2 regions of the Pseudoalteromonas sp. SCSIO 43095 genome follow, and region 1 is predicted to be linked to the other one. Evidence: predicted binding sites of a transcription regulator. Region 1 holds the regulator's gene; the other holds the start of a gene.
What was found. Region 1 encodes LexA, which represses DNA repair genes until DNA is damaged. Its sites were predicted from a motif close to TACTGTATNNNNATACAGTA; they were not measured.
Positions count from the first base shown of each region.

Region 2: ruvC (crossover junction endodeoxyribonuclease RuvC) is a predicted target of LexA. The motif match lies at 9,145-9,164, and genes of this name have one in related genera.

Region 1 is NZ_CP087995.1:2,725,203-2,741,267, forward strand. It holds gene LOC50_RS12860 (polysaccharide deacetylase family protein) at 1-589, shown strand, start outside; partial or broken gene LOC50_RS12865 (chemotaxis protein CheB) at 593-1,373, opposite strand; partial or broken gene LOC50_RS12870 (CheR family methyltransferase) at 1,373-1,930, opposite strand; gene LOC50_RS17390 (hypothetical protein) at 2,000-2,125, opposite strand; gene LOC50_RS12875 (SCO family protein) at 2,196-2,813, opposite strand; gene cyoE (heme o synthase) at 2,810-3,739, opposite strand; gene LOC50_RS12885 (COX15/CtaA family protein) at 3,752-4,741, opposite strand; gene LOC50_RS12890 (transmembrane cytochrome oxidase associated protein) at 4,754-5,248, opposite strand; gene LOC50_RS12895 (SURF1 family protein) at 5,238-5,978, opposite strand; gene LOC50_RS17510 (DUF2909 family protein) at 5,993-6,301, shown strand; gene LOC50_RS12905 (cytochrome c oxidase subunit 3) at 6,204-7,079, opposite strand; gene LOC50_RS12910 (cytochrome c oxidase assembly protein) at 7,115-7,645, opposite strand; gene ctaD (cytochrome c oxidase subunit I) at 7,645-9,237, opposite strand; gene coxB (cytochrome c oxidase subunit II) at 9,237-10,379, opposite strand; gene lexA (transcriptional repressor LexA) at 10,873-11,490, opposite strand; gene LOC50_RS12930 (PaaI family thioesterase) at 11,689-12,132, shown strand; gene LOC50_RS12935 (hypothetical protein) at 12,162-12,542, opposite strand; gene LOC50_RS12940 (endonuclease) at 12,795-13,448, shown strand; gene hmpA (NO-inducible flavohemoprotein) at 13,488-14,669, opposite strand; gene norR (nitric oxide reductase transcriptional regulator NorR) at 14,835-16,065, shown strand, end outside.
Region 2 is NZ_CP087995.1:1,746,556-1,762,620, reverse strand. It holds gene LOC50_RS08335 (cyanophycinase) at 1-262, shown strand, start outside; gene LOC50_RS08330 (flavodoxin family protein) at 353-904, shown strand; partial or broken gene LOC50_RS08325 (hypothetical protein) at 963-1,556, opposite strand; gene scpC (succinyl-CoA:acetate CoA-transferase ScpC) at 1,946-3,439, shown strand; gene LOC50_RS08315 (hypothetical protein) at 3,605-3,853, shown strand; partial or broken gene LOC50_RS08310 (transposase) at 4,290-4,649, shown strand; tRNA gene LOC50_RS08305 (tRNA-Pro) at 5,060-5,136, opposite strand; gene LOC50_RS08300 (arylesterase) at 5,253-5,876, opposite strand; gene LOC50_RS08295 (ABC transporter ATP-binding protein) at 5,877-6,590, shown strand; gene LOC50_RS08290 (ABC transporter permease) at 6,580-9,081, shown strand; gene ruvC (crossover junction endodeoxyribonuclease RuvC) at 9,214-9,738, shown strand; gene ruvA (Holliday junction branch migration protein RuvA) at 9,741-10,358, shown strand; gene ruvB (Holliday junction branch migration DNA helicase RuvB) at 10,366-11,373, shown strand; gene tolQ (protein TolQ) at 12,248-12,952, shown strand; gene tolR (protein TolR) at 12,939-13,370, shown strand; gene tolA (cell envelope integrity protein TolA) at 13,375-14,280, shown strand; gene tolB (Tol-Pal system beta propeller repeat protein TolB) at 14,289-15,647, shown strand; gene pal (peptidoglycan-associated lipoprotein Pal) at 15,683-16,065, shown strand, end outside.

The DNA.
Region 1 (16,065 bases):
TAACTATCTGCATAAAAAGCGCGAAAATGAAACGCAAAGCCAATGGCGTGAACGCACTAAAAACGACATTCTTAGTTCACAGCAGCGTATAAAAGAAGAAATAGGCCACGATTATAAATACCTTGCCTATCCCTACGGTGAGTTTAACAATCAGCTACAAGCTATCGTTACTGAACTAGGCTTTATTGGTATTGGTCAGCACTCTGGTGCAGTTAATCAACATTCTAATTTTAGCCGTTTACCACGTTTTCCCGCATCTGGTTTTTATAGCAAATTAGATACGTTAATTACCAAACTCAATTCAACTGCTTTTACTATTAATAAACTAACCTATAAAGATAGTGTAACCACACAAAATCCACCGTCGTTAACTATAAATCTAGAGACTGATGACTTTCATAAAAGCCAATTTGCCTGTTATGTATCAAGCGTTGGGCAAGCTAATTTAAATTGGTTAAACGATAATACGGTTGAGGTGACCTCGCCAAAGCAGCTTAATAAAGGCCGCTCTCGCTTTAACTGCACCGCCCCATCAATAAAAAAAGCAGGCAGTTATTATTGGTTTTCACAGCCTTGGGTGATCAATTAAATTCTATTTTTTAATCACTTGATTTAATAACCGCTGGGTCATTTTATCCAGCGGTACGACCTCATTTGCAGCCCCGATATCAATAGCAACCTTGGGCATTCCCCATACTACAGACGAAAACTCATCTTGTGCCAATGTATAAGCCCCTTGTTGTTTTAACGCCAGTAAACCTTTCGCGCCATCACTTCCCATACCGGTTAATAGTGTGGCAACAATATACTTAGCACCAATTTCAAGTAATGAGTTAAACAGTACATCTACTGCGGCTTATGCCTATTTACAGGTTCACCATCATCAAGCTGACAATATAATGCACTACCTTGTTTGTTAATAGGTAAATGTAGCCCGCCAGGGGCTATATAAGCGCATCCTGCTACCAGCTTATCGCCTTGTTGCACCTCTTTTACGTTAATGGTACGGGTGCGCTGCATTCGCTCTGCAAATGAGGTACTAAATACAGGAAGAACATGCTGCGTTATTACAATGGGTGGGCAGTTTTTTGGCATGCGTATAAGTACTTCTTTTATCGCCTCAGTGCCTCCGGTTGACGCACCAATCGCAATCACTTTATTTACTAAAAACTCGGCATTAGTGGGGATGGGTTCTGCTACAGCACTATTTTTTTATAGACTCGAACCTGTGCACTGGCTGCCACTCTGACTTTTTGCTAAACAATATCAGCATATTGACTCATTTGCTCCTTGACATTAACTGTTGGCTTAGCAATAAAGTCAACTGCACCAATCTCAAGCGCTTCAAGCGTAATGGGTGAACCTTTTTGTGTTTTAGCCTTATAACTTTGCCCATCTTTACTGGTTAAAAACCAGGGTTTTAGTAAAGCATCATCAAGACCATTTACGTTCGCTGCGGTATAAATACCACTTTGCGCCTTCGCCAGTACATTAGAGTCAAGATCAGTGGCTAACATCTTCACACCCCAATCACTTGGAAAAGCTCTTTGCAGCGTCATTGCTAAACTATAGGGCTCTTCACCGGTAGAGCAGCCTGCAGACCAAATTCGAACGCGCTTAGTCTGTTTATTTTCTTAAACAGGGTTAGTATTAACTGATCTTTTATAAACTCAAAATGATGCATTTCACGAAAAAAAGAGGTTAGATTAGTGGTAATGGCATTGATAAATGTATCAAACTCCTGATCTTTATGATTTTTTAAGTAATCGAGGTAGCTTAAAAAGTTTGTTAATTTTCGCTCACGAATTCGTCTTGCCAAGCGTGAGTAGACCATCTCTCGCTTATGCTCTCCTAGTACAATACCGCAGGCGTTATAAACTAAATGAGCCACTTCCTTAAAATCACTACCCGTTAATAAAAACTCTTTCATTATTTGCTCTCATTTAAAAATAAAGCGAGATTCACGCATACATTGCAGGTGAACCTAACTAAAGTGAGTTTAAAACTCCTCCCACTCTTCAGCCGAGTCTACAAAATTTTCACCTTTGCTTTTATTACTAACAAAGCTATTTTGTTGCTGATGAGATATTTCAGGTGTGCGAATAACAGGCGATACCACTGCCATATCTTGCTGGCCTAATGAGAAAAAGTGCAGTAAACATAAAACCCCTTTAAAATCGTAAAACCTTTAAAAGCTAGTTTTTGTAGTATTCGGCTATTTCAATAAATTCTGCGGTTAATTTTGTAGTATTAACCAAAGGCACATCACCTTGTTTAAATTCAGGCTTAAAAATAGCTCTTAGTGCGCCACTGCCATCAACAAGGGCAACAGATGCACTATGATCCACCGCATAATCAGATTCATTACTATCACTAATTGCGTAAATTAATCCAAGCTCTCGGACAAATGGAAATAAGTCTTTATGCTCACCTGACACAGCTAAAAAATCTGGATTAAAGTAATCTATGTACTCTTTACGTTTTTGGGCAATATCACGTTTAGGATCAACAGATATAAACCATACTTGTAGTGGGTACTCAGCCTGCAAATTTTTATAGATATTGTTGAGCTTAGCTAGTGTCATTGGGCAAATATCAGGGCAACTTGTGTAACCTAAAAACACTAAATTCCATTGACCTAAAAACTGCTGTTTGGTTACTAACTTCCCTTGTTGATCATTCAACGAGAAATCAGATAACGGCTTTGCGGTTTCATAAACTAACGCATCAAGATCTTGTAAATTTTTTTTATCACTACAGGCCGATAAAAAGAGTACTGAAAAAACAACTAAACCACACCATAACTGCTTCATATAACTAGCCATTTATCTATAAATAAGATGATAAATAGTACCATCAAATGAATAATCGAAAAACGAAATAAATCCATCGCAGTGTCTTCTTTGGCAGCAAACTTTAAGTTAATTGCTTTGTATATAAATACAATATTGAGAAGACATGCCCCGCTTAGATAAATAAGCCCTGACATGCCAATCAAATAAGGAAACACACATACAATGGCGAGTAATACCGAATATGCAAGCACGCATGTTTTACAAAAATCGATACCATGGGTGACCGGTAACATGGGGATTTTAGCCCGCTCATAATCACTTTTACGCGCGATGGCGAGCGCCCAAAAATGAGGTGGGGTCCAGGTAAATATAATCATCACCAGCAACCAAGGGGCTGCCGCCATTTGATTTGTTTCAGACACCCAACCGAGTAATGGAGGCATTGCACCGGCTAATCCCCCTATAACTATATTTTGTGGTGTGGCACGTTTTAAAAATGACGTATAAATAAACGCATAACCAACAAGTGCAAATAAGGTCAGTATGGCTGTGAGCGTATTTGCCCACAACATCAGCATAATAAACCCAGCAACCCCAATCACAGTGGCAAAGCTCAGTGCATGTAATTTACTTAAACGCCCTTTAGCAACAGGGCGATGGCGGGTGCGTGCCATTTTGCTATCAATTTCACTATCAACAACATGATTAATGACTGCGGCGGCCGCAGAGAGTAATCCAATCCCTAATAAACTGATGAACTGAACCCCAACACCTCTGCCAACATCAGGGGCTAGCGCTAAGCCAACCCATGCTGTTAACACTAGCATAGCCACTACTTTAAATTTACTTATTGCCAAATAATCTTGGATTAAGTGGTAACTTTTAGTCAATAACGATGCGCTGTAAACGGGCTGCATTGCTTTTTTATTAATTGTAAGTGCCATAATCATTCCCCTCTAAGTACTTACTTTTAGGTAATAACATAACCTAACCATAGTTAGTAACAGTATGGCAGCCATTAAGTTATGCGCCAGTGCCACGCCTAACGGAAAATGAAAATGCACCACGGCTAACCCTAAAGCTATCTGGCAAAATAACGCCACTAACACACTCACCGTACAGCTTTTAATTTTTTGCGAATAGGCATGACTGTATATACGCCACATCACCAAGGCTAAGACAATGCAAGTCACTAAGGCCCATATTCGATGCAGTAAATGAATAGACATACGCGCCTGTTGCGACAACACACCAAATTCATAATTACTGTGCTCAAGGGGGAGCTGAAAGACACTACTGAATGAAAAAGGCTGAGCGTAACTACATAGCGGTAAGCCATTACAATGTGGAGCCGCATAATTAGCCGCTAACCAACCTCCGAGGGCGATTTGTAAAATCAGTACCGTTAATGCCACGAGGCTTAATTTAAAGTGAGGTTTTGCACCCGCATCACCACCTGTAATAGGTTGGCTGGTCAGACGCAAATACAATAGCGTTAATAAGGCTAAAATACTAAATCCTCCGAGCAAATGCCCCATAACTATAAGCGGCTGTAGGTTCATAGTAACCGTCCACATACCTAATGCGGCCTGAAAAATAACAAGCAGCAGCAATATCATAGGCAACCTTACAGGCGTGGTTGGGTACTGACGCTTTAGAAAAGCTAAAATAAACAACACTAAAATTAATACCCCAAGCGTGCCTGCAAAGTAGCGATGGATCATTTCTTTCCATGCTTTTGCTTTTTCAAATATCATATCGGGATAACTTTGAATCGCTTGTGCAATCTCTGCTTCGTGTTTAGGCACGGTTAAAAAGCCATAACAACCAGGCCAATCGGGACAACCAAGCCCAGCGTCACTTAAACGCGTGTATGCGCCCAGAGCCACCACAATTAATGCGAATAAACTCGTTGCTAATACCAAATTTTTATAGTTTTTATACATAGCATCCTCTACTTAGCTCGAACGAGAGTAATTGAGTAATTTTTTTAGATCTTTTAATAACCCTTTTTGGATCAAACGGTTTTCTTGTGGTTGAGAACTAAATGGATACTCCAGTACAATTAGCCCCATATGATCGATTAAATACAAACTGGCAGGCTTTAACTGCTGTTGCTCATCAATAACATCCCAACGCGTTGTAACTAGCTCAGGCTGTCCCATAATAGCCATATCAACTTTGTGTTGGTTTTTGCCAAGGGCAATATATAAATTGTCTAAAGCGGCTAATTGCTCTGTGCAAGACGCTTTGCATTGTGCTGAATAATTTAAAGCGATGGTCCATTGCTTAGGGTTATGCTGCGCCCAATTGTCTAGCTTAATTTCACGCTCTAAAAATTCACCATGGTTAGTAATTGCTGTAGGTAGCCAATCAAGTTTTAACGCGCTGTAAGCCAGCACTAAGGGAATAGCGCAGCACACAGCAAAGAGTAACAGGGGTTTATTTTTCATTATCTATCCTCTTCCTGCTTGCAAAAATAGCGACCACCACACAGGCAACCGCAATTAAAAACCACTGTACTGAGTAGGCATAATGTTTTTCTGGACTCATAACAACGGCTTCATAATGAGGGGCAGCAATTTCATCAGCTTGACCTTGGCGGTAAGCCATAAAATTCACTAAAGGGCGATTAGATTGGCTACTCAATGCTTGTAAATCAATGATTTGAATTCGTTTGGCTAAATCCGACTGAGTATTGTTATTGGCTAAGGTAAAGCCACTTAAATTATCTTCTTTAATTTGTGCCGTTAACGTAAATTTACCACTGGGTATTGTTACGTTTGGTAGGATTTCTCTTGAACGTTCTGCTTTTACCCAGCCTAAGTTCACTAACAAAAAGCGTGATTCATCAGACAGTTTTAATAATGCCAGTAAGTCGTAACCAACCTGACCATTATAGATTTGGTTATCAAGCAACCAATAATTATTAGTGTCAAAATAACCATTTAACGAAACCAATACACCGGTTTTGTTCCACTCTTTTGGCAGCTGTTGTAACTCTGCCCAGCTCATTACGCCATGTTGTTGTATATTTTCAATGGCACTAAGCTGCTGTTGCTTTTGTTCTGCTCGCTGTAATTGCCAAAACCCTAGTCGCACACAAACCAATACCACAATAACAACCAAGCAAATTGTTATTATTGAGCTAAGCTTTTGTTTGTTAAATACAACTAACTGCATAAGGGTAAAATCCAGTGATTATTAAAATTATTATTGTTCTACTGTTATTATTTATATTATTTAATTTATTTCGTGCTTTATTAATTATGGTGTCAGGGAAAACCAATGGACGCCCTATGTCTCACTTTTTAGGGCGTCGGGTGCTATTTTCTGTTGTGGTATTAATGATGGTGATTGCCGCACTAAAACTTGGTTTTATTACGGCAAATCAGTCCCCCTTAATCACTAAAGCACATACACAAATACAAACAAACACAGCCAAACAACATCAACAAAATGCCAGTACCAAGCTGCAGCTTGAAAGGCAAAGTGCTTATCTTTAGTGAAATGTCCTTTCATAATGCGTAAAAACACCACCAATAAAATAATTGTTCCTAAGGTGACGTGCATGCCGTGAAAGCCGGTTAACAAAAAGAAGGTATTGCCATAAATGCCCGCATCAAGGGTTAAGTTAAGATCGTTATAAGCATATATATACTCTTCTACCTGCAGCCCTAAAAAGCACACTCCGAGTAAAATGGTCGCTCCCAAGCATACTTTGAGTGGGGTACGTTTATTATTTTCCATCGCCACATGGGCAAAATGTAAAGTTACCGACGAGGCAAGCAAAATAAGGGTGTTGATAAGCGGCAACCCTTGCCAGCCCATTGCTTGGGTCGTGGTGCCTCCTGGGGTATTTAGCAATGGCCACATGGCTTCAAACGTCGGCCACAATACTTCATTTGTCATGGCGTTGTTATCCGCACCTCCAAGCCAAGGCACAGAAAACATGCGAGCATAAAAAAGCGCCCCAAAAAATGCCATGAAGAACATCACTTCTGAAAAAATAAACCAGCTCATACCTTGCCTAAAAGAACGGTCCATTTGTGCAGAATAAAGCCCTTGATCAGACTCGTGTATGACATTTTTAAACCAGCTAAACAGCATGTAAAGTAGTACAGCTATACCTACGTATAACAAGTAAACGCCATTACCACCCTCTTTGCCCATATCCATTACGGTTAAGGCTGCGCCTACCGCAATAAAAAATAACGCAACTGCCCCAACTATTGGCCATGGACTTTGCTCTGGTACATAATAATGTTCATATTTTTGATTCATTTTATTTGCTCCTAGTTTTTCACCAGTTTTATAAGCTAGTTATTACTGGCTACTAGCCTCTCGCTAATATCAAATACGGTATAAGACAGGGTTAACTCTTCTACATCACTGGGTAATTCAGTATCTACATAAAACAATAATGTAAACTCCAGCTCTTCACCTGCCTTTAACGGTTGCTGATCAAAGCAAAAACACGCTATTTTGTGTAAATACTTGGCCGCTTTTCCTGGTGCTACCGACGGTATAGCCTGCATTACTTTATCTTCATTGCTGTTATTTTTAGCGCTAAACTTAACTTCACGCATGGCCCCAGGCTTTACATCTACACTGTACTCTTTAGATTTAACTTCAAAAGGCGCACCACTTTGCGCATGCGTAGTGAAACTAACGCTGACTTCTCTATTTTCAGTGACCAAGGTACTTTGCTGTGCCTGCTCTAACGAGGGCTTACCATTAAGCCCCGTTATATCGCAAAACACGTCATACAAAGGGACCATGGCAAATGCAAATGCAAACATTGCAATGCAAATCACCACCAGCTTTTTTAATAACGGCAAGTGAGTCATTATTTAATATCCGGCGGCGTTGAGAACGTATGATAAGGCGCAGGTGAATCAACTTCCCATTCAAGCCCATCCGCTCCATCCCAAACTTTTGCAGGCACTTTGTCGCCCCCTTTTGCACATTTATACACAACCACCACAAATAATAATTGCGATAAACCAAAGGCAAACCCACCTATACTAATAATGGCGTTAAAATCAGCAAACTGTAGCGCATAATCTGGAATACGGCGTGGCATACCGGCTAACCCCACAAAATGCATTGGGAAAAACAGCACATTTACACTTATTAACGACAACCAAAAATGCCATTTTGCTAAGGTAATATTGAACATGTTTCCGGTCCATTTTGGCAGCCAATAATAAGCCCCCGCCATAATAGAAAACACCGCGCCCGTTACGAGCACATAATGAAAGTGTGCAACCACAAAATAGGTATCATGATATTGGAAATCGGCAGGTGTAATCGCTAGCATCAATCCCGAAAAACCACCTAAAGTAAACAACACAATAAATGCGATACTAAACAGCATTGGCACTTCAAAGCTAATAGACCCGCGCCACATAGTCGCTACCCAGTTAAATACTTTTACGCCGGTAGGTACTGATATCAGCATAGTCGCGTACATAAAAAACAACTCACCCGCCACGGGCATACCAGTGGTAAACATATGATGCGCCCACACAATAAAGCTCAACAAGGCAATGGAGGAGGTGGCATACACCATAGAGGCATAACCAAATAGTTTTTTACGTGAAAAGGTGGGAACAATCGTAGAAATAATGCCAAAGGCAGGCAAAATCATAATATAAACTTCAGGGTGACCAAAAAACCAAAAAATATGTTGGAACATCACCGGATCGCCACCACCAGCGGCATCAAAGAAACTGGTCGCGAAGTATTTATCGGTGAGCACCATAGTAACTGCACCAGCAAGTACCGGCATAACTGCAATAAGTAAAAACGCCGTGATCAACCATGTCCACACAAATAACGGCAGCTTCATCCACGTCATACCCGGAGCACGCATATTTACTATGGTGACCACCACATTAATGGCCCCCATAATCGAACTAATACCCATAATATGCACAGCAAATACAAACATTGCTGTGTTGTCGTTACTATAAGTGGTGGAAAGCGGCGCGTAAAAGGTCCAACCAAATGCAGGGCCACCACCAGGCATAAATAATGAAGCTAATAGGATTAAAAACGCAAACGGTAAAATCCAAAAGCTCCAGTTATTCATTCTCGGTAAGGCCATATCTGGCGCACCAATCATTAGCGGGATCATCCAGTTTGCCAAGCCGGTAAAGGCTGGCATAACCGCACCAAACACCATTATTAAACCATGCACTGTGGTCATTTGATTAAAAAAGTGAGGATCAACCAGTTGTAGGCCCGGCTGAAATAACTCAGCTCGAATAACCATCGCCATTGCCCCACCAATTAAAAACATGGTGAGTGAAAAAATTAAATATAAGCTACCTATATCTTTATGGTTGGTTGTAAATAACCAGCGCTTAAAGCCTGTGGCAGGTTGATGGGCATGATGAGCCTCATTGGTATTAGGTTGTTCTGCAATGCTACTCATTATTTAGCCTCCCCATCAGCATCCAGTGCCGCTTGTATCTCGCTCGGTTGAATTACATCACCAGTGTCATTACCCCACGCGTTGCGTTTATAGGTAATAACAGCTGCTATTTGCTTGATTGATAATTGCTTTGCGAAAGACTGCATAGCCGTACCTGGTTTACCATGGAGCAAAATATCTATATGCCCTTTGATATCACCTATGACTATTGGGCTGCCTTTAAGAGCCGGAAAAACACCTGGTAAGCCTAAGCCAGTTGGTTGATGGCACGCCGCGCAGCTCGCCATGTAAACCTGCTCACCAAGCACCATCAGCTCCTCTTTTGGTACAACTTGGTCTAATAACGCAGCGTCTGCCTCAGCTGCTTTTTGTTTGGCTTGTTTAGCCTCTGCTAACCACGTTTTGAAATCTTCTTCTGTTATAGCTTCTACTACAACAGGCATAAAACCATGATCTTTACCGCAAAGCTCTGCACACTGCCCACGGTAAGTACCGACCTCATTAATATTGGTCCATGTTTCGTTAATAAACCCAGGGTTTGCATCTTTTTTAACGGCAAAGTCAGGCACCCACCATGAGTGAATAACATCATCTGAAGTCATTAAAAAGCGTACTTTTTGATTAATTGGTAGTACCAGCGGTTTATCGACCTCGAGTAAATAATTCGGGTTTTTATCAGCAAGGTTGGTTATTTCATTTTGAGGGGTAGCTAGCATGGAATAAAACTCAACGTCCTCCCCCATATACTCGTAATGCCACTTCCACTGTGAGCCTGTAATTTTAATGGTGAGATCAGCTTTGCTGGCATCCTCCATGGCAATTAAGGTTTTAGTCGCAGGAATGGCCATAACAATTAATATGACAAAAGGGATCGCAGTCCACAGTATTTCTACTTTGGTGCTTTCATGGAATTGGGCAGGGACAGCCCCTTTAGATTTGCGATGATGAATGAGTGCCCAAAACATAATGGCAAACACGATCACCCCAATCACACAACATATTAAAAAAATAGTCATGTGCAGTTGGTATACATTATTACTTATATCGGTTACGCCTTTACGCATATTATATTGGCTATTAGCAAGCACATTCTGCGAAAAAACAAACAATATAAGCCACAAGGAAGAACTCAGCTTACCCATGTGACGGCTCCTTTGATGCTATTGCTGACGCAAAGCGAAGAGGCATACGGCTTAAACGCCTATTCGTTATTTTTATTTTTTATAAGGGTGCTGGATTTAGTAAATGTGTGTTCTCAAAACGACTAAGCTGTGAGTTATTTTTATTCCAGCTCTTTAATAACTAGTTAAAAAATAAACAATAAGCAAGGTAAGTATGAAAAATAGACAAGGTGAATTTTTTAAAATGCGCAGTTAAAAAATAGCAACCAGTCAGGCAATTAATCTAAGAGTCAGGTTTAGTAGGGGGTGTATTGAAATTACAGGATAGAAATATAAAAAAATTGTTAACTTAAAAAAGCAGAGTAAATTTGTTTATTTATAAAGTATTTAGTGATTTTATTTATGATAGGGGGAGCACTTAACATCATATAGTCATACATTTGATAAGTTAGACATTGTGCTACTAACAAACCCAGCGCCTAATCACCATTAAGCGCTAAATTATGCTTTAATACTACATCCAGTCAGCGTTACGAATAACACCTACCGCTAAGCCTTCAATATTGAACGACTCATTTTCTAAATCGACCTCAATAGCTGAAAACTCATCATTTTCAGCATGTAAGAGTACTTTTCTGCCCGCTTTTTCTAAACGCTTCACGGTTACATCGTCGTCAACACGGGCAACAATAACTTGTCCATTTTCGGCAACTTGGGTTTTATGCACAGCAAGTAAATCACCATCCATAATACCAATGTCTTTCATACTCATACCGTTAACACGCAATAAAAAATCGGCCGCAGGTTTAAACATTAAAGGGTCAATTTTACAGTGGCTTTCTACATGCTGTTGCGCCAATATTGGCTCACCGGCAGCCACCCTGCCAATTAAAGGTAAGCCTAACTGCTCTGGCTCCTCTTCTTCAACAAGCTGAATTCCGCGACTCGCGCCTGGCTTCATTTTAATAACACCTTTTTTGGCCAATGCTTTTAAGTGTTCTTCTGCAGCATTTGCACTTTTAAAACCCAGTGTTTGTGCAATTTCGGCACGTGTAGGAGGCATACCAGTGTCTTTAATAAACACTTTAATGAGTTCGAGTATTTGCGCTTGGCGTTTCGTTAATGGTCGCATACAACTGGTTTTCCATACAGTACAATTAACTGTGAGTATATACAGTTATTTAAAAATCGCAAATATAAATTAATGCCTTATATGCCGTTATCATCAAACAATAACCTACTTTAAAAGCAGGGTAATAAATGTAATTATTAGCAACGCATTATCATATTAATAAATTTTAATTCTCGATTACTTATCCAAGGAGCTAGCATGAGTATTTGGCATCAACCGATTACATTAGAGTTTTGTAAGCAATTAGATCAAGGTATTACAGGCCAAGGGACACTCATGAAAACCATGGGAATAGAGATCAGTGAAATTGGTGATGACTACTTAGTGGCAACTATGCCGGCAATTCCAGAGCATCATAACCCTATGGGTATCGTTCATGGTGGTGCAAATGTGGTACTTGCTGAAACAGTAGCAAGTTATGCCGCTAATTTTGTGGTTGATTTCAATCGGTTTTATTGTGTTGGCCAAGAGATCAGTGCAAGTCATTTAAAGGCATCACGCAATGGCACATTAACGGCCACAGCGAGAGCTTATCATATCGGCAAACGCAGCTCGGTTTGGGATATTAAAATAACCAATAGCCGCAATGAGCTTTGCTGCGTATCACGTATGACCGCAGCCGTAGTAGAGCGAAAAGGCTAGTAAATCTGTTAACCAAGGTTGAGGTTAAATTACTTTTCGAGAGGGTAAATAGTAATTTCCACGCCTGCACCAATTGCAGATATACGTAACAAGGTATCTGCATGTAAAGCTTGGTTAAAGCATTTTGGCGAAGTGCCAGACTCAAAACCCATATCGAATGTTCTGCGTGAACAACTCAACCATTGCTTTAATGCATTGCGTGAACACGACTCGATTAACTCGCACAAGTGATTAATCGCTTTATCTGGCGTGGTTATTTCACCTGCAACCTCAATGCGAGCAAGTTGACGGTATTCGTCTTTATCATAATGTAAAATAGTTGCGACCTTTTTTAAATCAGCAACTAATACGCTAATATCTTGCTTTGACTCAAGCTCTAGATCTACATTTAAAAATTGAATTTCCGACATTATCTCGTTTTTACCCTCTATTAATTTCATTGCAAACTTTAACGCAGTTTTACCGTTATACCAAATCAACAACGCAGGAATCACTGCATTAACGCGTTTTTAGCGTTAGCCTCTGAATATTACCCACTATTTACTCCTAAAAAACGCCCTCTACAAAATACGCAAATTAAAATTAAAGCATGCCGGCGGCGGTTTACTTTTTTATTCTAGGCCTTAAACTAGCCGCTCCTGTAGTTCACGTATGTGATGGATATGATTCGGTTTATTTTAGCTTTGTTGGCTTGCTGTGCTTGTTTTTCAGCAATGGGCGAACAATTTACGCGGTTTTCGAGTGCCAAAAAGCACTTAATTAATACCCTTCCCGAAAACGCTAAAAGTATTTATTGTGGTTGCGATATAAAAAAACAAGGCAAAAAGTTAGTACCCGACCCTACCCATTGTGGCTACGTGCCTCGCAACACACTAACCCGCTCAGGCAAAGTAAATCAACGTGCATTGCGAATTGAATGGGAACATATTGTCCCTGCATGGGAATTTGGTCACCAGTTACAATGCTGGCAAGATGGTGGGCGTAAAAACTGCCGCAAAGTTAGCGCTAAGTTTCGCATGATGGAAGCCGATATAAACAATTTAGCCCCTGCAATTGGTGAAATTAACGCCGATCGCTCAAACTACCGCTTTGGCATGTTAGCCCAAAACGCGACGCAATATGGTCGTTGTGAGGTTAAAGTTAATTTTAAACAACGTGTTGTTGAACCGCCTGTTCATGCACGTAAACGCATTGCCGATGCGTACGCTTACATGCAAAAAACGTATGGTTTAAAAATTTCAGCTAAACAACAAAAGCTATTTAATGCTTGGCAACAACAAGCTTATGCTGCCAACACAAATAGTAAAAAGCTGTAAGTTTAAATTAAAAGTGTGTAACACACGCTTTTAATTAATCTAAAACGCTTGGTGTGGTCCAAATATTTCGTAGTGAATATTTGAGCTTTGCACACCTAAATCAAGTAACTGGCCTTTTACGTAAGCCATAAATGATGCTGGTCCACACAAATAAAATGCCCCTTCGCTAATAGGTAATGATGCCTCAAGCACTGTTAAATCCATTAGCCCAGTGAAATCACACTCCTCGCCACCTTGATTAAACCAAGTAAATGTTTTTAGCTGTGGATGCATTGCCGTTTGCTGCGCTAAATACCCTTTAAATGAAAATTCGCGGCTATTTTCACACGCGTGCAAATAACTAATCGCTTGATTTTTATCACCACTAAGTAGCGTTTGCAGCATTGCCATCATCGGGGTTTGGCCAACACCTGCTGAAATAAGTACAACTGGAGTTGCCTCATTTTTTAAAATAAAATCTCCCGCTGGCGGGTATAACTGTACTCGTGCGCCTTGCTCTAGTGAGTGTAAATAATTAGACACCACGCCAGGCTTTGGTTGGCACTCTTTTTTAACGCTAATACGATAGTTTTTAGCATTGCTCTTTTGCGAAATAGAATACTGGCGGATCTCTTCATATTCTGCGCCCTCAGGCTTAACTTTAATGCCAATGTACTGTCCTGGCTTGTAGGTAATAACTGCTTTACCATCCACAGGTGTCAGCGTAAAACTAGTTACGAATTCAGATTCAACATGTTTATCAGTAATTTCAAACTGGCGCGTGCCTGCCCAGCCACCATGGTTGTTTTTACTGTGCGCATACAATGCCGCCTCTTCGGTAATACAAATATCAGCAAGTACACCGTAGGCCTCGCGCCACGCATATTCAACATCGGCAGTAAACTGCTCAGGAATAAGCTCTTTTAACGTACCGATTAAATGTGCGCCCACAATAGGATAATGCTCAGGTAAAATATTTAAGCTGGTATGCTTATGATTAATTCGCGCTAGCGCCTCTTTTAACACGGCTAAATTATCAATATTTTGCGCGTACGCAGCCAACGCATTAAATAATGCAAATTGCTGACGACCCGTTTCTTGATTAGTCATATTAAAAATATGTTTAAGTTCGGGGTTATGACTAAACATGCGCTTGTAAAAATGATCGGTTACGACCGTACCTGCCTCTGCAAGCAATGGCACCGTGCTTTTAACTATTTGTATGGTTTTATCGGATAACATGTTTATTTCCTATGTAATAACTAACTGCTTGCACTTAGCATTACACAGAGCGTGCCAACTAATTAAACCCATAATATTCAACAAGTTAAATTAACTCACTTTACAAGATGAGTCTTTATGACCTACTATAAAACATGTAAAAATACACTAACAGGTCATTTTGACATGAACCAACAACTCAACCTGACTCAAGTTGCCTTGGAGCTTGCACAAAGCACCTTACATGCCCACAGTTTTGAGCAGCTCTTAGCCACGGTTGAACGTGTTATTCCAAGTGATGCTAGCGCCTTGTTAATTCGCCAAGGCGAGCAATTAAAGCCCTTAGCCATTAAAGGGCTTATGCCCGATAGCCTAGGACGACGTTTTGATATTGCGGAGCACCCTCGCCTTAAAGCCATCTGCAGTAGTCGTTTGGCTCTGCAATTTGCACATGACTGTCCACTACCTGATCCATACGACGGGCTACTACTGGCTAAAACCGGTGATATTCCAGTGCATGCCTGCTTAGGGTTACCCCTTTATGATAAAAACGCACTACTTGGCATTCTGACCTTTGATAGCCTAAACGCTGATGCGTTTGACGGCATTACGGCTGATACACTCAACACCTTACAAACCTTGTGTAGCGCACACTTTAAAACAGCTCTAGAGCTTGCCCATTATAAACAGCATGCTCAGCATTCAAATGAATTAGTACAAGCGTTAAACCGTGAGGCACTCAAACGCGATGGTGGTGAAATTATTGGCCAAAGCCCAGTAATACAAACCCTTAAAAACGAAATAAAGCTGGTTGCAGCCTCTAATTTTAGTGTATTAATTTTAGGTGATACTGGGGTCGGCAAAGAGTTGGTGGCGCGTAATATTCACTTGCATTCAGCACGCAAAGATCAGCCATTGATCCATTTAAATTGTGCATCACTGCCTGAAAACCTCGCAGAAAGTGAATTTTTTGGCCATGCAAAAGGCGCTTTTACCGGCGCCCAAAATGCCCGCCAAGGTAAATTTCAGTTAGCCGATGGCGGTACCTTATTTTTGGATGAAATAGGCGAGCTACCACTGGCAATGCAAAGTAAATTATTACGGGTACTGCAAAGTGGTGAAGTACAAACCGTTGGCGAAGATGAACTTAAATATGTTGATGTTAGAGTGATTGCAGCAACTAATCGCGACCTAAAACACGAAGTAGAACAGGGGCGATTTCGCGCCGACTTATATCATCGCCTAAGTGTGTACCCGTTAAGCGTAGCGCCTTTAAAAGCCCGTGATGAAGATGTTATTTTATTAGCCGGTTATTTTGCAGAAAAAACAGCCCGCAAGCTCGCTATTAAACAGCTAAAACTCAGTATTGAAACGCAACTGCTGCTTAAAAAATATGACTGGCCAGGCAATGTGAGGG
Region 2 (16,065 bases), 980 kb from region 1:
TCAGCGCAGTATTAGCCAAGCATTACCAGCAATTAAAATACCGCCTTTACCGGTTCAGCGTTTCGGCAGTATTTTAACGGATGCCAAATTGCGCTCTTTAACGCAAGCCATGTGCTTGAGCCAAGAACAAACCGCTGTTGGTCAGCAAGATGCGTTTATTATTAGTCTATCAACTAAGCCTGAGTCGGTTTATCACCGTATTAGTGCTGAGCAGTATGGCTGTGCGGTGAGTAATTTAGAAATTTCAGTGAGTACCTTTTAATTTAATTAAACACGCTGCTTAGTTGATTTTAGATTAAGCGGCCATACTATATTTAAAGCGTGTTATTAAATCACAACAAAAGGAAGGTTCATGAGTAAAGTAGCGGTTATTTATTTTTCTGGATATGGCCATACCAAAAAAGTGGCGGAATTTGTGGCTGATGGAGCAAACGCTCAGCTTATTGCAATCGATGAAAATGGTGATATTAAAGACACCGATTGGGATGCATTAAACAATGCAGACGCCATTATTTTTGGTGCACCTACCTATATGGGCTCATACCCTTGGCAGTTTAAAAAGTTTGTTGATGCCACCTCTAAAGTGTGGTTTACCATGGGTTGGAAAGATAAAGTGTTTGGCGGTTTTACTAATAGCGGCAGCCTAAATGGCGACAAACAAGTCACCCTAATTAGTATGCAAACGTTAGCTTCACAGCATGGTGGAATTTGGGTAAGCCTAGGGTTACCACCCGCCAATAAATTGGAATCAACCCGTCAAGACATCAATAACTTAGGCGGTTCGGTTGGCGTATTAGTACAATCACCTACTGATGCTGACGAAACGGCTATTCCATCAGGCGATTTAGAAACGGCTCGTTTATACGGTGAGCGCGTTGCTGAAATAGCAAAACGATTAAAGTAAAAATGACCTAAATTAAGTTTATTTAATCCGTAAAGCCACACTTAATTAGTGTGGCTTTTTAGTTTGATAGCCCCAGTTCTTGCCTATGCTCAAGTTGATATAAGCTTGAATATTCACGTTTATGAACTTCAAATAAATACGCTCTCAGTTGCTCTTTACCATGGTGAATATGCTTTATTTTAGCTGCTATGCCACACTCACTGTGCCTAACGGGTTCTATGTCTAATGATATAGCCGCTTCATTGGGTAAAATAAATTGCATATTTTGTAACTCATCAAGCTCACTGTTTATTGATGTGGATTTTAAAAATATTCCTGTGCTTGAGATAGATTCAATGCAAAAACCTTGGCTTTGAATATTTAATTCACTTAATCGCCAGCTACGTTGAGTGCCTTTAGTATCAATCACTTCTGGGGCTGCTAACACAGTACTGAAATGGCCTAATTCATCAGTTTTAAATTGAAGTGGAAATCACAGTTGGTAATGAGCTACTTCTGCTAATAGGGTTAATTTAGCCTGACCAAGTAAATGCGCAATACCATCTGGTATTGATGTTTGTACTGTTAGTTTTGTTTCATTAATTAATGCTGTACTTTGACTAGGTTCAAACAACCCAGATAAAAAGTTAATTTCTTCGTCAGACAAATCTATGTATTTTCCTTAATACCTAAATCGTAGATTCTATTCCTTACAAGGTTTCTGCCCAATGAATGACCCGTTTATTATTTTGTAGGATTTAGCCTGTACGGCTTTATTTTTATACAATTTATAATTTTAGCTTTTCTGGCTAAAAATATAAGCACTTGATTTAAAGTAATTATATTTGTTTTTAAGCTTATTTAGTTAAATGATTGAATAGATTTTTTGGTATTCTACCCCCCAATAACAGCAATAAGTTAAGTAATGAAGTGTACAAAATTAAAGCGCTCTGCAACGTTTTTATACCAACTATGCGTAAATGAGACTTAGGTCTAGCTTACGAAGCATAAGGAAATACTTAAAATAGCGCCCAAATAATAATGGGGTTTAAGGGGTTCCAAATGCAATTAGAACGAATTCGTCATAGTGATTTACACAACAAAGTGATGTCTGCACAGCAGGCCAGTTTATTTATTAAAGACGGCATGACCGTAGGTATGAGTGGTTTTACTCGTGCCGGTGAAGCGAAAGCTGTACCACGTGCGCTTGCCGAGCGAGTACGTGAAAACCCAATGAAAATTAACCTAATGACGGGCGCGTCATTAGGTAACGACTTAGATAAGCTACTTACTGAATCAGGTGCGTTAGCGCGTCGTATGCCATTTCAGGTAGACAGCACATTACGTAAAGCAATTAACAACGGTGAGGTCATGTTTATTGACCAGCATTTATCTGAAACTGTTGAACAGTTACGTAATCATCAGTTAACTATGCCTGATGTAGCGGTGATTGAAGCCGTTGCTATTACAGAAGAAGGCCACATAGTACCAACTACGTCAGTAGGTAACTCAGCAAGTTTTGCTATTTTTGCCAAACAGGTAATTGTAGAAATTAACATGTTACATCAGCCAGAGCTTGAAGGGCTGCATGATATTTACATCCCTTCGTATCGTCCTACGCGTACTCCAGTGCCGCTCGTGAAAGTAGATGACCGTATCGGTAGTACTGCTATTCCAATCGATCCGGCTAAAATTGTGGGTATTGTATTTACCAATCAAAGTGACTCATTTTCAACAGTAACCGACCCAGATGCAGATACCGCCTCTATTGCACGCCATTTAGTTAACTTTTTTAAAGAAGAAGTAGCGCAACAGCGCATGCCTGCAAATTTAGGCCCATTACAAGCGGGTATTGGTAACATAGCCAATGCAGTCATGATGGGTTTATTAGACTCAGATTTTAAAGACCTCACTATGTACTCAGAGGTATTACAAGATTCTACCTTTGACTTAATTGATGCGGGTAAACTTAATTTTGCCTCTGGGTGTTCAATTATTTTATCAGAGCGTTGTAACGCACAAGTATTTAATAACCTTGAAAAGTACCGCGATAAGCTAGTACTTCGCCCACAAGAAATGTCGAATCACCCTGAAATTGTGCGTCGTTTAGGTATTATTGCAATTAACACGGCACTTGAGTTTGATATATATGGCAACGTTAACTCAACTCATGTGTGTGGTACTAAAATGATGAACGGCATTGGTGGCTCAGGCGACTTTGCACGTAATGCGCATGTATCGGTGTTTGTAACTAAATCAATTGCTAAAGGCGGCGCTATTTCAAGCGTGGTACCTATGGTAAGCCACGTCGATCATACCGAGCACGATGTTGATATTTTAGTAACCGAGCAAGGCCTAGCTGATTTACGTGGTTTAGCGCCACGCGAACGTGCTGTTGAAGTAATTAAACACTGTGTACACCCAGATTATCGCAACGCTATGCTTGATTACTACGAGCGTGCTTGTGTACGTGGCGGCCATACGCCTCATATTTTAGAAGAAGCATTCAGCTGGCATACCCGCCTTGAACAACAAGGCACAATGAAGCAAAGCTAATACATAAACCCCGCATTTGCGGGGTTTTTAATTTATGATGCCGATGCTTTATAGCGCGTTGTTATTGTTTTGCCATAAGGTGGTTTAAGTTTTTACTGTGTGCTGTAAAATAACTGCATATTTTTTACAGACTCGCCGTGGCGAGCAACATACAGAGTAACCATAATGGAAAATAAACTAACCGCAATCGACACTCTCGCGGAACTTGAAAGCTTTTTACTGCAAGTGGAAAACGGCGGTTTAGGTTTAACTGGCGTAGCAGGCGTCGGCATGGCAACTAATAATGCCGACGGCAGCCGTTTTGTCGCGGTGTTTGATGACAAGCAACAGCTTTTATTAGCCCGTGAAATTACCGAAGAGATTTTTCAAAGCGGCCAAGATATGGTGCGCAACGGCGTAGGGCGTAAACACTAATACCTTACTACTAATTTAAAAAGCGCCAAATGGCGCTTTTTTTGTGGTTTATTTTAAACAGGTGTTAAATATAAAATAAATGGTAATTATTCACCAAGACAAACTATTTTCTAAGGATCTTTTTTAGCTATTGGCTGATCCTGCCAGTGTGCCAAGCTAGAGCGATTACCCTATCGCTCTAGCTTTAATGAATTTAAACAGCATAAATATCACTGAAATAGTTGAGCAAACTAAAATTCAGTTACAAGAAGATAAAACACTCTCGCCAGCGTTGAAGATGTCTATTGAACTCATTCTTGTTGTCGTTGTTATGCTAGCTAACCTGAGCTGCACATAAGAAATGGAACTAAATGCCCTTGCGGTGATCAGATCTTTCGACCAAGAAACATAAGATTACCGAGGCAAGGGCATGAATAACTTAAATGCAATTTACGTAGATGTCGATGATTTTTGTTTATTATTAGATATGGTCGATAATGTTACAGGTAGTTTATACGCAGATAAAGGTTATGTATCTGCAAACCTAAAAGCGGAACTTGCTGAGCAAGGGATTGATTTTATTACAGGTCAACGACGTAATATGAAACGTCAGCCAATATCATCTTGGGATAGAGCGATGTTATCAACGCGTTTCATCATTGAAACAGTTTTCGACCAGCTGAAAAATATGGCTCAAATAGACCACACAAGGCACCGCAGCTGCATCTCATTTATGGCTAATTTAATTTTAATGGCTGGATTAATTGCCTATACTTTTCAGACTAAAAAGCCGAGTATAAAAGTGACTCGGCTTTAATTCTTATGCAGATCTGAGATTAACTAGACCCTCTACACCTGAAAATTGTAATACTAAAAGGCATGGTATTGAGCCAAACACAATTGCAAATAATTTCATCAAACAATAAGGGTAAAGTGGTTTTTCTTTTTTGATCGATCTGCATAACATTCTCTATTGTATTTTTAGACTCAAATTACAATTTGAAAAACATGGAGACAAGTTAAATGTGTTTATTTTTTAAAATAATGAGAAAGCTGGTTTAGGAGGGTGCCATTAGCTCTCTTCCTATATATCCCCCCCAATCAGAATCAGAAAGTAGAAAATAAATTAGATTAAAAAGGGTGCGATAAATATTTAGAAAGGCAAATTTTATAGTGCGATAAAGAGGATGTTTTAATTTATAACTAATTGAAGTTAACAAAATTAATTGGTCGGTATGGAGAGATTCGAACTCTCGACCCCTGCCACCCCATGACAGTGCGCTACCAAGCTGCGCCACATACCGACTTCGATTGCAATAGTACGTGTATTTATAAAAAAATCAATAAGCTTTTGTTTGTTTGGATATTTATTGCGCAAGCGTTTAATATTAAGCGCTTGCGCCAGAAGTTTTACACGGCTTTACTCTTTATTTAACCACTGGTTGATCGTGTTATACATTTCATCTCGTAGTATTGGTTGCGCAGTTTTGTTAGGGTGTAAGTTATCGTTTTGCATTAGCTCGTTTTTTCCTGCTACTTTAAGTACAAAAAACGGCATTAAATAAGAGCCTGTGGCTTTGCTAACACTGGCAAAACTATCGGTGAACATTTTACTGTAACGTGGGCCATAGTTAGGTGGAATATAAATTTCCATAAGTGCGGTTTGTGCATTTGCAGCTTGGCTTTTTTCAATTAAAGCCGTTAAGTTAGTTTGCATTTTTGTGATTGGAAAACCGCGCAGGCCATCATTAGCACCAAGCTCAATGAGCACGTGAGTTGGTTGGTATTGCTCAAGTAGCGCGTCTAATCGGCGCAATGCACCGCCGGTGGTTTCGCCGCTAATACTGGCATTTACTAAGTTGATAGGGCGTTGCTCGTTATCGTATTTATCTTGTAACAATTGCACCCAGCCTTGTTCTTGTTTTAAGCCATAGGCTGCGCTTAAACTATCACCAAGTATTAAAATCGTGTTGTTAGCTACCGCGTGTAGTGGGTTAATAACTAAAAATAAAATGAATACACAACGTAGGATTGAATGGGTCATATGTCAGCGCTTTCTCAATTAAATATAATTCAAGTAAATGGTTTATCTAAAGTTGTATCTACCCTTGAAGGTGAGTTGTCCATCCTCAGCGACATCAGCTTTAATGTCAAGCATGGTGAGTCTGTTGCTGTTGTTGGCACGTCGGGCTCAGGTAAATCCACTTTATTAAGTTTATTAGCAGGGCTTGATACGGCCAGCAGCGGCGAAGTAATGTTAGATGGGGAGCCGCTGCACGAATTAGACGAAGAAGCACGTGCAGCACTCAGAGCTGCAAAAGTTGGCTTTGTATTTCAGTCTTTTATGTTGGTACAAAGTTTAACTGCACTTGAGAACGTCATGCTACCGGCAGAGCTTGCAGGTAAAGAAGACGCCAAAGAACAAGCGCTCGCATTACTTGAAAAAGTCGGCTTGAGTCACCGTGTTGATCATTACCCGTCGCAGTTATCTGGTGGTGAGCAACAACGTGTTGCCATTGCTCGCGCATTCGTGGGTTCGCCTAAAATACTGTTTGCCGACGAGCCATCAGCTAACCTAGATAGCAAAAACGGCCACATGATAGAAGCGTTATTATTTGATTTAAATAAACAAAATGGCACTACGCTTATTTTAGTTACCCACGATGAAGCACTGGCGCAAAAGTGTGAACGCATTATTCAGATTGAAGCCGGTGAGCTGGTACACAATTCAACAGAGGAAATGGCAAATGTGGGCTAAATTAGCGCTTAAACTATTTTCTCGTGAGTTTCGCCGTGGTGAACTAACCGTAATAAGCGCAGCCATTGCACTGGCAGTATTAACCGTGCTTACTTTATCTATGGTAACTGAGCGAATCGCACAAAGTATTGCCCAAAAAAGCAGTGCCTTTATAGCAGCAGATCGTGTTCTTGCCAGCAATCACGCCATAGATACCGCCTTTATAACCAAAGCAGAACAACAAAACTTACAAACTGCACAAATGGTGTACTTTGACACTATGCTGTTTGCAAACGATGAAATGCAATTTAGCTCGGTAAAGGCTGCATCAAACAGTTACCCGCTTAAAGGCCAATTGAAAGTTAAGTCGGGTTTGAATGCTCAAACTGAGGTTGCACCCGGTGCTCCAAGCCCTGGTAACGTATGGTTAAGTGAATCGGTTTTTTACAGTTTAAACATAAACGTAGGCGACCAAGTTGAATTAGGTGCCGCGTTATTCAATGTGGAAAAAGTGATTGTAGAAGAACCCGATGCGCCATTTAATGTGTTCTCTAGCAGTCGCAGAGTACTTATTAATATTGATGATGTACCAAAAACTGAAGTAATACAGCCCGGTAGCCGTGTATTTTACCGCCAGTTGTATGCAGGTGATGAAAGCGACATCAATAGTTTTTACGATTGGTTAAAACCGCAACTTAAAGAAAACCAAAACTGGTATGGTGTAAAAGACCGTCAATCGCCCATTTCAAATAGCTTAAACAGAGCCGAAAGCTTTTTATTGTTAGCAGGTTTGCTGGGCATTATATTAGCCGCAGTTGCTATTGCGGTATCGGCTAAGCGCTATTGTGAGCGTCAATACGATCCCGTCGCGATGATGAAAACCTTAGGTGGCAGCCGCGATATGATCCGCAAAATTTACCTTATGCACTTATTAATGGTGTGTACCATGGCGGTAGTCGTTGGCCTTGCTATTGGTTACGGCTTACAAGAAGTTGCAACTGGTTACCTTGCAAAAAGCATGGGAACCGAACTGCCCATGGCAGGGTTTAAACCGTGGTTAGTCGCCATTAGCACCGGGGTTATTTGTGCGGTTATGTTTTCTATTAAGCCATTGTTAGATTTATTTGATATTCCACCACTTAGAGTGCTTCGCCGTAATTTAGGCGACCGCCTTGCGGTAAGTAAAATCCATTTAGGGCTTAGCGCCTTAACGGTATTTTTATTAATGTGGTTATTTAGTAACAATATTAAAATTACCCTTATTTTATTTGCCTCAACGCTTGCGCTTATTTTAGTGTTGTTTTTAATTTCTAAATTAATATTTGGCGGTGGCCGAAAGCTTGGCTTAAAGCCAGGTAACAGCTGGTCGTTGGCTATTGCGTCTATTCAAAAGCGCGCCAACGTTAATGCGGTGCAGCTAATTAGTTTTTCGCTAGCGATTAAATTACTGTTGCTTTTAATTGTGCTAAAAAACGACATTATTTCGGATTGGCAGTCTCAGTTACCAAGCGATGCACCTAATGCCTTTTTGGTTAATATTACGCAAAATGAGCTGGATCCGGTAAATGAATACTTAGCGCAAAAAGGCATTCAAGTGTCGGAGTTTTACCCAACGATTCGTGGCCGCGTAAATGCAGTAAATGGCGAAGCAGTAGCACGTGAAGTGTCATTGCAAGACAACGAGAAAAAAGACGAAGAAGCCCGCTCAGGTATTGGCCGCGAGCTTAACTTAACTTGGCTTAACGAAGTCCCCTCACAAAATGACATTATCGATGGCCAGTGGTTTGGCGATGACGCAGTAGCTGAGGCCTCACTTGAAGAGTCGATGATGAAGCGCCTTGATGTGAAAATGGGCGATACCCTCACGTTTTTAATTGGTGCGCAGTCGTTCGACGCTAAAATTACCAGTGTACGTAAAGTTAATTGGGCCACGCTTAAACCTAACTTTTTCATTATTTTAAGCCCTGATGTGTTGAGCAGCTTTCCGGCCACGTATATTTCATCAGTACGTATTGAGCCTGAGCAAAAGCGCGACTTTAGCCAGTTATTACGTACATATCCTACGATTACAGCAATTGATGTAGACAACTTTGTTAAACAAATTCAATCGACTATTGAGCAAGTGTCGTTAGCTATTGGCTTTGTACTGGCTATTGTGGTGTTATGTGGCGCGTTGGTACTTATATCGCAGGTGCAAGCAAGCTTAGGTGAGCGGATGCAAGAAATTGTGATACTGCGTACTTTGGGCGCTAAAAGCCGATTAATCAAAAATGCCACCTTGTATGAATTTTTATTACTGGGCGGTTTAGCCGGACTGGTGGCTGCATTTTTCAGCGATATTGCGTTATTGATTGTTCAGCAGCAAATGTTTGATTTAGCGGGTAAGCTGCATCCTAATATTTGGATTATTGGCCCCGTTGCTGGTGGCGTGTTTGTAGCAGGGTTAGGCTATTTTATGATTGCCCGTACGCTTAAACAAAATACCCAAGGCTTAGTACGCGCATTGGCGTAAACTTTTCAGCCAAATAGCGTTTAAATGCCTACTTTTTATGTAGGCATTTTTGTTTTGGCTTGGTACTGGTAATTTATACAGTGCTCTGGCATTATTAGCACTATTAATAAATAACAATAATGGGAGTGCTGTTTGGCCATAATTTTAGGGATCGATCCGGGCTCGCGTTTAACGGGTTACGGTGTGGTTGCGCACCAAGGGGCTAAGTTTACTTACTTAGGCAGTGGCTGTATTAAATTAGCCGATCATGACTTTCCCACCCGACTTAAAATGATTTACCAGGGCATTACGCAACTTATAGAGCAATTTTCGCCTGAAACATTTGCTATAGAAAAAGTATTTATGGCGCATAACCCTGATTCTGCTTTAAAGCTAGGTCAAGCTCGTGGCGCTGCGATTGTCGGTGCCTCTATGGCCGACTTACCGGTTTTTGAATACTCAGCACGGCAAATAAAGCAAGCCGTTGTGGGTAACGGTGGGGCAGATAAATCGCAAGTTCAACATATGGTTAAAAACATACTTAAACTGCCAGGTACGCCGCAAGCCGATGCGGCGGATGCGCTTGCAATTGCAATTTGCCATGCCCACTCTGAACAAAATTTAATAAAACTAGCGGGTAGCGCAAGCAAAACCGTTAGAGGACGTCTAAGGAAATAACAATGATAGGTCGCTTAAACGGCGTGTTAGTTGAAAAACAGCCCCCAGAAATACTATTAGAAGTGAGCGGCGTTGGCTACGAAGTACAAATGCCAATGACCTGTTTTTACGATTTGCCTAAAGTGGGCGACAACGCCATTGTGTACACTCATTTTGTAGTACGCGAAGACGCACAGTTATTGTTTGGCTTTAATAATAAAACCGAACGTGCGTTATTTAGAGAGCTGTTAAAAGCCAATGGAGTAGGGCCTAAATTAGGCTTAGCCATTTTGTCGGGCATGTCGGCGCAGCAGTTTGTAAGTTGTGTAAATAATGAAGATGCCACTGCCTTGGTTAAACTGCCAGGGGTGGGCAAAAAGACCGCAGAGCGCTTAGTGCTCGAAATGAAAGACAGATTAAAAAATTGGGGTAATGACTTATTTACCCCATTTAGCGATAGCGCCGTAATAGAGCCTGCGAGCGATGCAACTATAGCCAATAATGCAGCCGATGATGCGGTTTCGGCGTTAGTGGCGCTCGGTTATAAATTGCCACAAGCGCAAAAAGCAGTAAAATCAATAAGCAAACCCGATATGTCGACTGAGGTTCTAATTAAAGAATCTTTGAAATCAATGCTGTGAGTAAATTATGATCGAAGCTGATCGCTTAATAGATGCTGCTGAAAAAACCAACGAAGACACCATAGATCGCGCTATTAGGCCTAAGTTACTGGCCGACTATCGTGGTCAGCCGCATGTTAAGCAACAAATGGAAATATTTATTGAAGCCGCGCGTAGCCGCAGCGAAGCGTTGGATCATTTATTAATATTCGGTCCGCCAGGCTTAGGTAAAACCACGCTTGCCAATATTGTAGCCAACGAATTAAATGTAAATATTAAAACCACCTCGGGCCCTGTGCTTGAAAAAGCGGGCGACTTAGCCGCATTGCTTACTAACCTTGAAGAAGGTGATGTACTGTTTATTGATGAAATTCACCGTTTGAGCCCGCAAGTTGAAGAAATACTCTACCCGGCAATGGAAGATTACCAGCTCGATATTATGATAGGTGAAGGGCCAGCAGCACGCTCTATTAAGCTTGATTTACCCGCGTTTACACTCATTGGTGCAACTACCCGTGCAGGATCATTAACCTCACCACTGCGTGACCGTTTTGGTATTGTTCAACGCTTAGAGTTTTACTCTGTGGAAGACTTATCACACATTGTGGGGCGCTCAGCGCATTATCTTAGTTTAGAAATGTGTGACGATGGCGCCGCCGAAATAGCCAAACGTTCGCGCGGTACGCCACGTATTGCAAATCGATTATTGCGTCGAGTGCGCGATTACACCCAAGTAAAGTCAGACGGTACGGTTAATGCTGAGGTAGCCCAACAAGCCCTCGACATGATTGACGTTGATAAAAGCGGTTTTGATTACATGGATCGTAAATATTTACTCGCCATCATCGAAAAGTTTATGGGTGGCCCTGTTGGCCTTGACAACCTAGCCGCGGCAATAGGCGAAGAGAAAGAAACCATAGAAGATGTGATCGAACCGTTTTTAATTCAACAAGGATTTATTCAGCGCACGCCGCGAGGGCGAATTGTCTCTGATAATGCGTATCACCATTTTGGCTTGTTACCTAAAAAAGATTAAATAACCAGAATAACGAGACTCTTTCTAAAGCCACTGTCATTTTAACGACAGTGGCTTTTTAGTATAAGCAAAGGCTAAATTTGGACGTATTTTACTTTGCCAATAATTCACTGAGCGTTAAGACACATCAGGCTATTGTGCGGCTGCAGTAATGGTATTGAGCCCGAGTGTAACTAATTTTACAAATTGCGGGCAAAAAAAAGCCCGCAAATAATGCGGGCAAACAACAAGTTTAAGGAAGTAATCTAGGGAACTACGTTTTACTTGTTGAGGTCATACCCCAAGAAGTAAAAAAGTAATACGAAATAAATCATATTACGAAGAACTGGATTCAATGAAATAGCTTTCATTTAATGCGCTAGCTCGGTATAGGAGAATAATACCGAAGCGGCAGAATTTGTTCAAACTAGAAAATTTATATTTTCAGATTAAAAAAACTAATAGCAGGGGTTTTCTGTTTTTACTTAATGTTGCATGTTAATTAACCATTAATTCTATAAGTTAATGAAATGCTTTGTTTATGTGTATTAACATATAAACGTTCGGTATTAGTTTTACTATTACGTTAAGGTAAGCGTGTAGTGTTTATGAGTGCTTATGCATTAATTTTGAATAAACAGCGTATTTTTGTGACTCTTTAGTGAAATTAAGCGGGCTTATAGATAGTCTTGTTGTTATTTATTTATACAGTAAAACAAGAGTTAAGTAGTAAAATTATTTTTTTAACGTTTTTTGTTGGCTATTCACAGCAATATCGTTGTCAGCAGGAAATACACTAGATACACTAGCTGAACTTTAATGGTGGCTAATGTGTTACAAAGTTACCTTACTCAAATAAATCAATTTGATGTTTTTAATTATTTAGGAGTTTAACGTGGGATCAGGGCTTAATTTTTTAGATCTAATTCTAGAGGCCAGTTTGCTTGTGCAATTAGTAATGCTAGCGTTGGTTGCTATGTCGGTTATGTCGTGGGCTATTATTTTCCAACGTAAAAAAGCCATCTCTGACGCCTTAGCAAATGCCAAAAAATTTGAGCATCGTTTTTGGTCTGGTGTTGACCTAAGTAAGCTATATAACGAAATTTCATCACGCGGTGGTCAATCAACGGGTATTGAAGCGTTATTCACCTCAGGTTTCAAAGAGTTTGCACGCCACAAAAAAAATACCTTTCAAAGTGCAGGCATTGTTATGGAAGGCACGCATCGTTCAATGCGGGTTGCGCTTTCTCGTGAAATAGAAAAACTAGAATCAAGCTTATCGTTTTTAGCAACCGTTGGCTCAATTAGCCCCTACATAGGTTTGTTTGGTACAGTATGGGGTATTATGAATGCCTTTATTGCCTTAGGTGAAGTAAAACAAGCAACCTTACAAATGGTTGCACCAGGTATAGCAGAAGCTTTGATTGCAACAGCAATGGGTTTATTTGCGGCTATTCCTGCCGTTATTGCCTATAACCGATTTGCTAATAAAGTTGAAAAGTTAGAATCTCATTACATTAACTTTATGGAAGAATTTGCCAATATTTTACACCGTCAAGCAGCTACCCAAATAGAGGCTCAAGCGAATGTACCAGCGTAAAAAGCGTCGCCCAGTCGCAGAAATTAATGTAGTACCATACATTGATGTAATGTTGGTGTTGCTTATTATATTTATGGCCACTGCGCCATTAATAACCCATGGCGTAAAAGTAGACCTACCAAAAATGGAAGAGTCAGACTTAGTTGATACCAAAGATACGCCGCCCATTATTGCCTCTATTGATTCGCAAGGTAAGTATTATGTAAGCATAGGTACTGATCCGGAAGAGCCAATGGAAGCATTAGATGTAGCCGCTGTAATTAAACTACAACTAATGAAAAACCCTGATACCCCAGTAATGATTAAAGGCTCAGGTAAAGTGTCGTATCAAGAAGTGTTACTGCTCATGGATTTTTTGAAGAATGCAGGTGTACCATCGGTAGGCTTAATGACCGAATCCTTTGAGGGGACCAAGTAGTCATATGAATACGTCGTTAATCAAATCAGTAATACTGCATTTAGCATTAGGGGGATTTTTGTATGCATCAGCAAACATTCATCCACCTAAACCTAAAGTAATGGAAGTGACGCTTAATGCCGCCATTCCTGAGCCAGAAAATGCGGTGTCTGCTGTGACCGTGGATCAACAGCAGGTTGAGCAAAAAATTGCTGAGTTACGCAAAAAAGAAGAAGATAAAAAGCGCGCTGAAGATAAACGCATTCGTGATTTAGAGCGCCGCGCAGCAGAAGCACGTAAGCAAAGTGAATCTGAAGCAAGACGCATTAAAAAGCTAGAGCAGCAGCGCAAAGCTAAAGAGAAAGAAAGAGCCGAAGCCGAAGCTCAAGCTAAAAAAGCCCGCGAAATAGAACAACGTGAGCGAGCAAAAGCCAAACAAGCGCAAAAGCAAAAGCAAGAGGCTGAAGATGCTGCTAAAGCGGCTGCCGACAAACGCAAAGCCGAAGAAGCCGCGCTTAAAAAAGCCGAAGAAGAGCGTAAAAAACGTGCTGAAGAAGCTGAGCGTAAACGTCAGCAAGCATTACAAGAACAAATACTGCAAGAGCAACTTGCCAAAGAGCAGGCTGCACGCAATAAAATACGTCAACAGCAAGTAGTGAGTGAAGTTGATAAATACCGTGCATTAATTATGGCGCGTATTCAGCAAAACTTATTAATTGATGAAAAAATGAAAAACCAGCAATGCCGCATTAATCTCCGTCTTGGGTTTAATGGCTTGGTTACGCAGGTTAAGTCGTTAGGTGGTGATAAGTTAGTGTGTGAAGCTGCTTTAAGAGCGGTTCGCATGGCCGACACATTACCGGTATCGAAAGATAAAGACGTATTCGAACAATTAAAGAATATTAATATAACCATCGCGCCAGAGTTTTAAGGGATGACATGTTTAACAAAATTAAAATAGCCTGTTTAGTTTTAATATTAGGGTTTCAGGGTGTTGCACACGCGGCACTTGAAATTGTTATTACTGAAGGTATAGACGGTGCAAGACCGATTGCGATTGTGCCTTTTAAATATCAAGGTATTGGCCCTATTCCAGAGCAGCTTAGCGATGTTATTGCTGCTGATTTAATGCGCAGTGGCAAATTTAAGCCAGTTAGCGTTTCACAAATGCCTCAACAACCACATAAAGACGGCGATATTGATTACGGCGCTTGGGTTAATAAAGGCGTTGAAGCGGTTTTAGTGGGTGAAGTAGAACAGCAAACCAACGGACGTTACTTAGTACGTTATGAGCTTGTTGATGTTATTCGCGGCCAAATTACTGGCGGTGAAACACAAATGATGAGCAACGGTAAGCTTGTTCAAAGCCAAGACCATATTTTAGAAGCACGTCAAAGCGTAATTGGTGAAACTGGATTTCGTCGATACTCGCACCGCATTAGTGATGTTATTTATGAAAAGCTAACTGGCGAAAAAGGCGCGTTTTTAACAAAAATAGCCTATGTTATTGTACGTGATACCGAAGAAAAGCCTTATCAGTTAGTCGTTGCTGATTACGATGGTTTTAATGAACAAGTATTATTGCGTTCAAAAGAGCCATTAATGTCGCCGGTTTGGTCACCTGACGGTACTAAGTTAGCGTATGTAACCTTTGAAAATCGCCAGAGCCAAATTTACATTCAAGACATTTATACGGGTAAACGCGAATTGATCACCAGCTACAAGGGAATTAACGGCGCGCCGCAATTCTCGCCAGATGGTAAAAAGTTACTGCTCGTGCTGTCAAAAGATAAAACTGGTGCAACTGAGGTTTACTTATTAGACTTACTAACACGTAAAGAGACGCGATTAACACGCCATCGTAGTATAGATACCGAACCTTCGTGGTACCCAAATGGTGAAGATATAGTATTTACGTCGGAAAGGGGTGGTAATGCTCAGATTTATAAGTTAAATTTAAAAACTGGCAGAACGCAAAGATTAACCTTTGACGGTGACATGAACCTAGCGGGTTCTATTTCGCCAGACGGAAAAGAATTAGTGATGGTAAACCGTACTAACGGACAGTATCATCTTGCTAAGAAAGAGTTGGCTACAGGTGCGTTTCAAGTTTTAACACGAACTCGCCTTGACGAATCACCGAGCATAGCGCCAAATGGCTCGATGATTATATACAGCACGCTCCACAATAATAAACAGGTACTTGCGCTAGTATCGATGGACGGTCGTTTTAAAGCACGTTTACCTGTGCTTGATGGACAAGTAAAGGCACCTGCTTGGTCGCCATATTTACAGTAATAATTGCTGGTTTACTCAAAATAGGAATCTACTCAATGCAACTTAACAAAATACTTAAAGGCCTGCTAATTGCTGTGCCAGTAATGACACTAGCAGCTTGTAGCTCATCTTCAGATATCGACGAAAATGCAGCTAACCAGTCAAACCAAGCAACTGTTGAGCAAACAACAACGGATACAGTTGAAGTAGCCACAATGACGCCAGAGCAACAAGCAGAAGAGCAACTTCGTCAAAAGTACGAAGCGCTTCGTCAAGAGCAAATTATCTACTTTGACTTTGATAAAGCCACAGTTGAAAGCAAATATGCAGACTTACTTCGTGCACACGCTGAGTTTTTAGTTAAAAATCCTTCTGTTAAAGTATTAATTGAAGGCCACGCAGATGAGCGCGGTACGCCAGAGTACAACATTGCACTTGG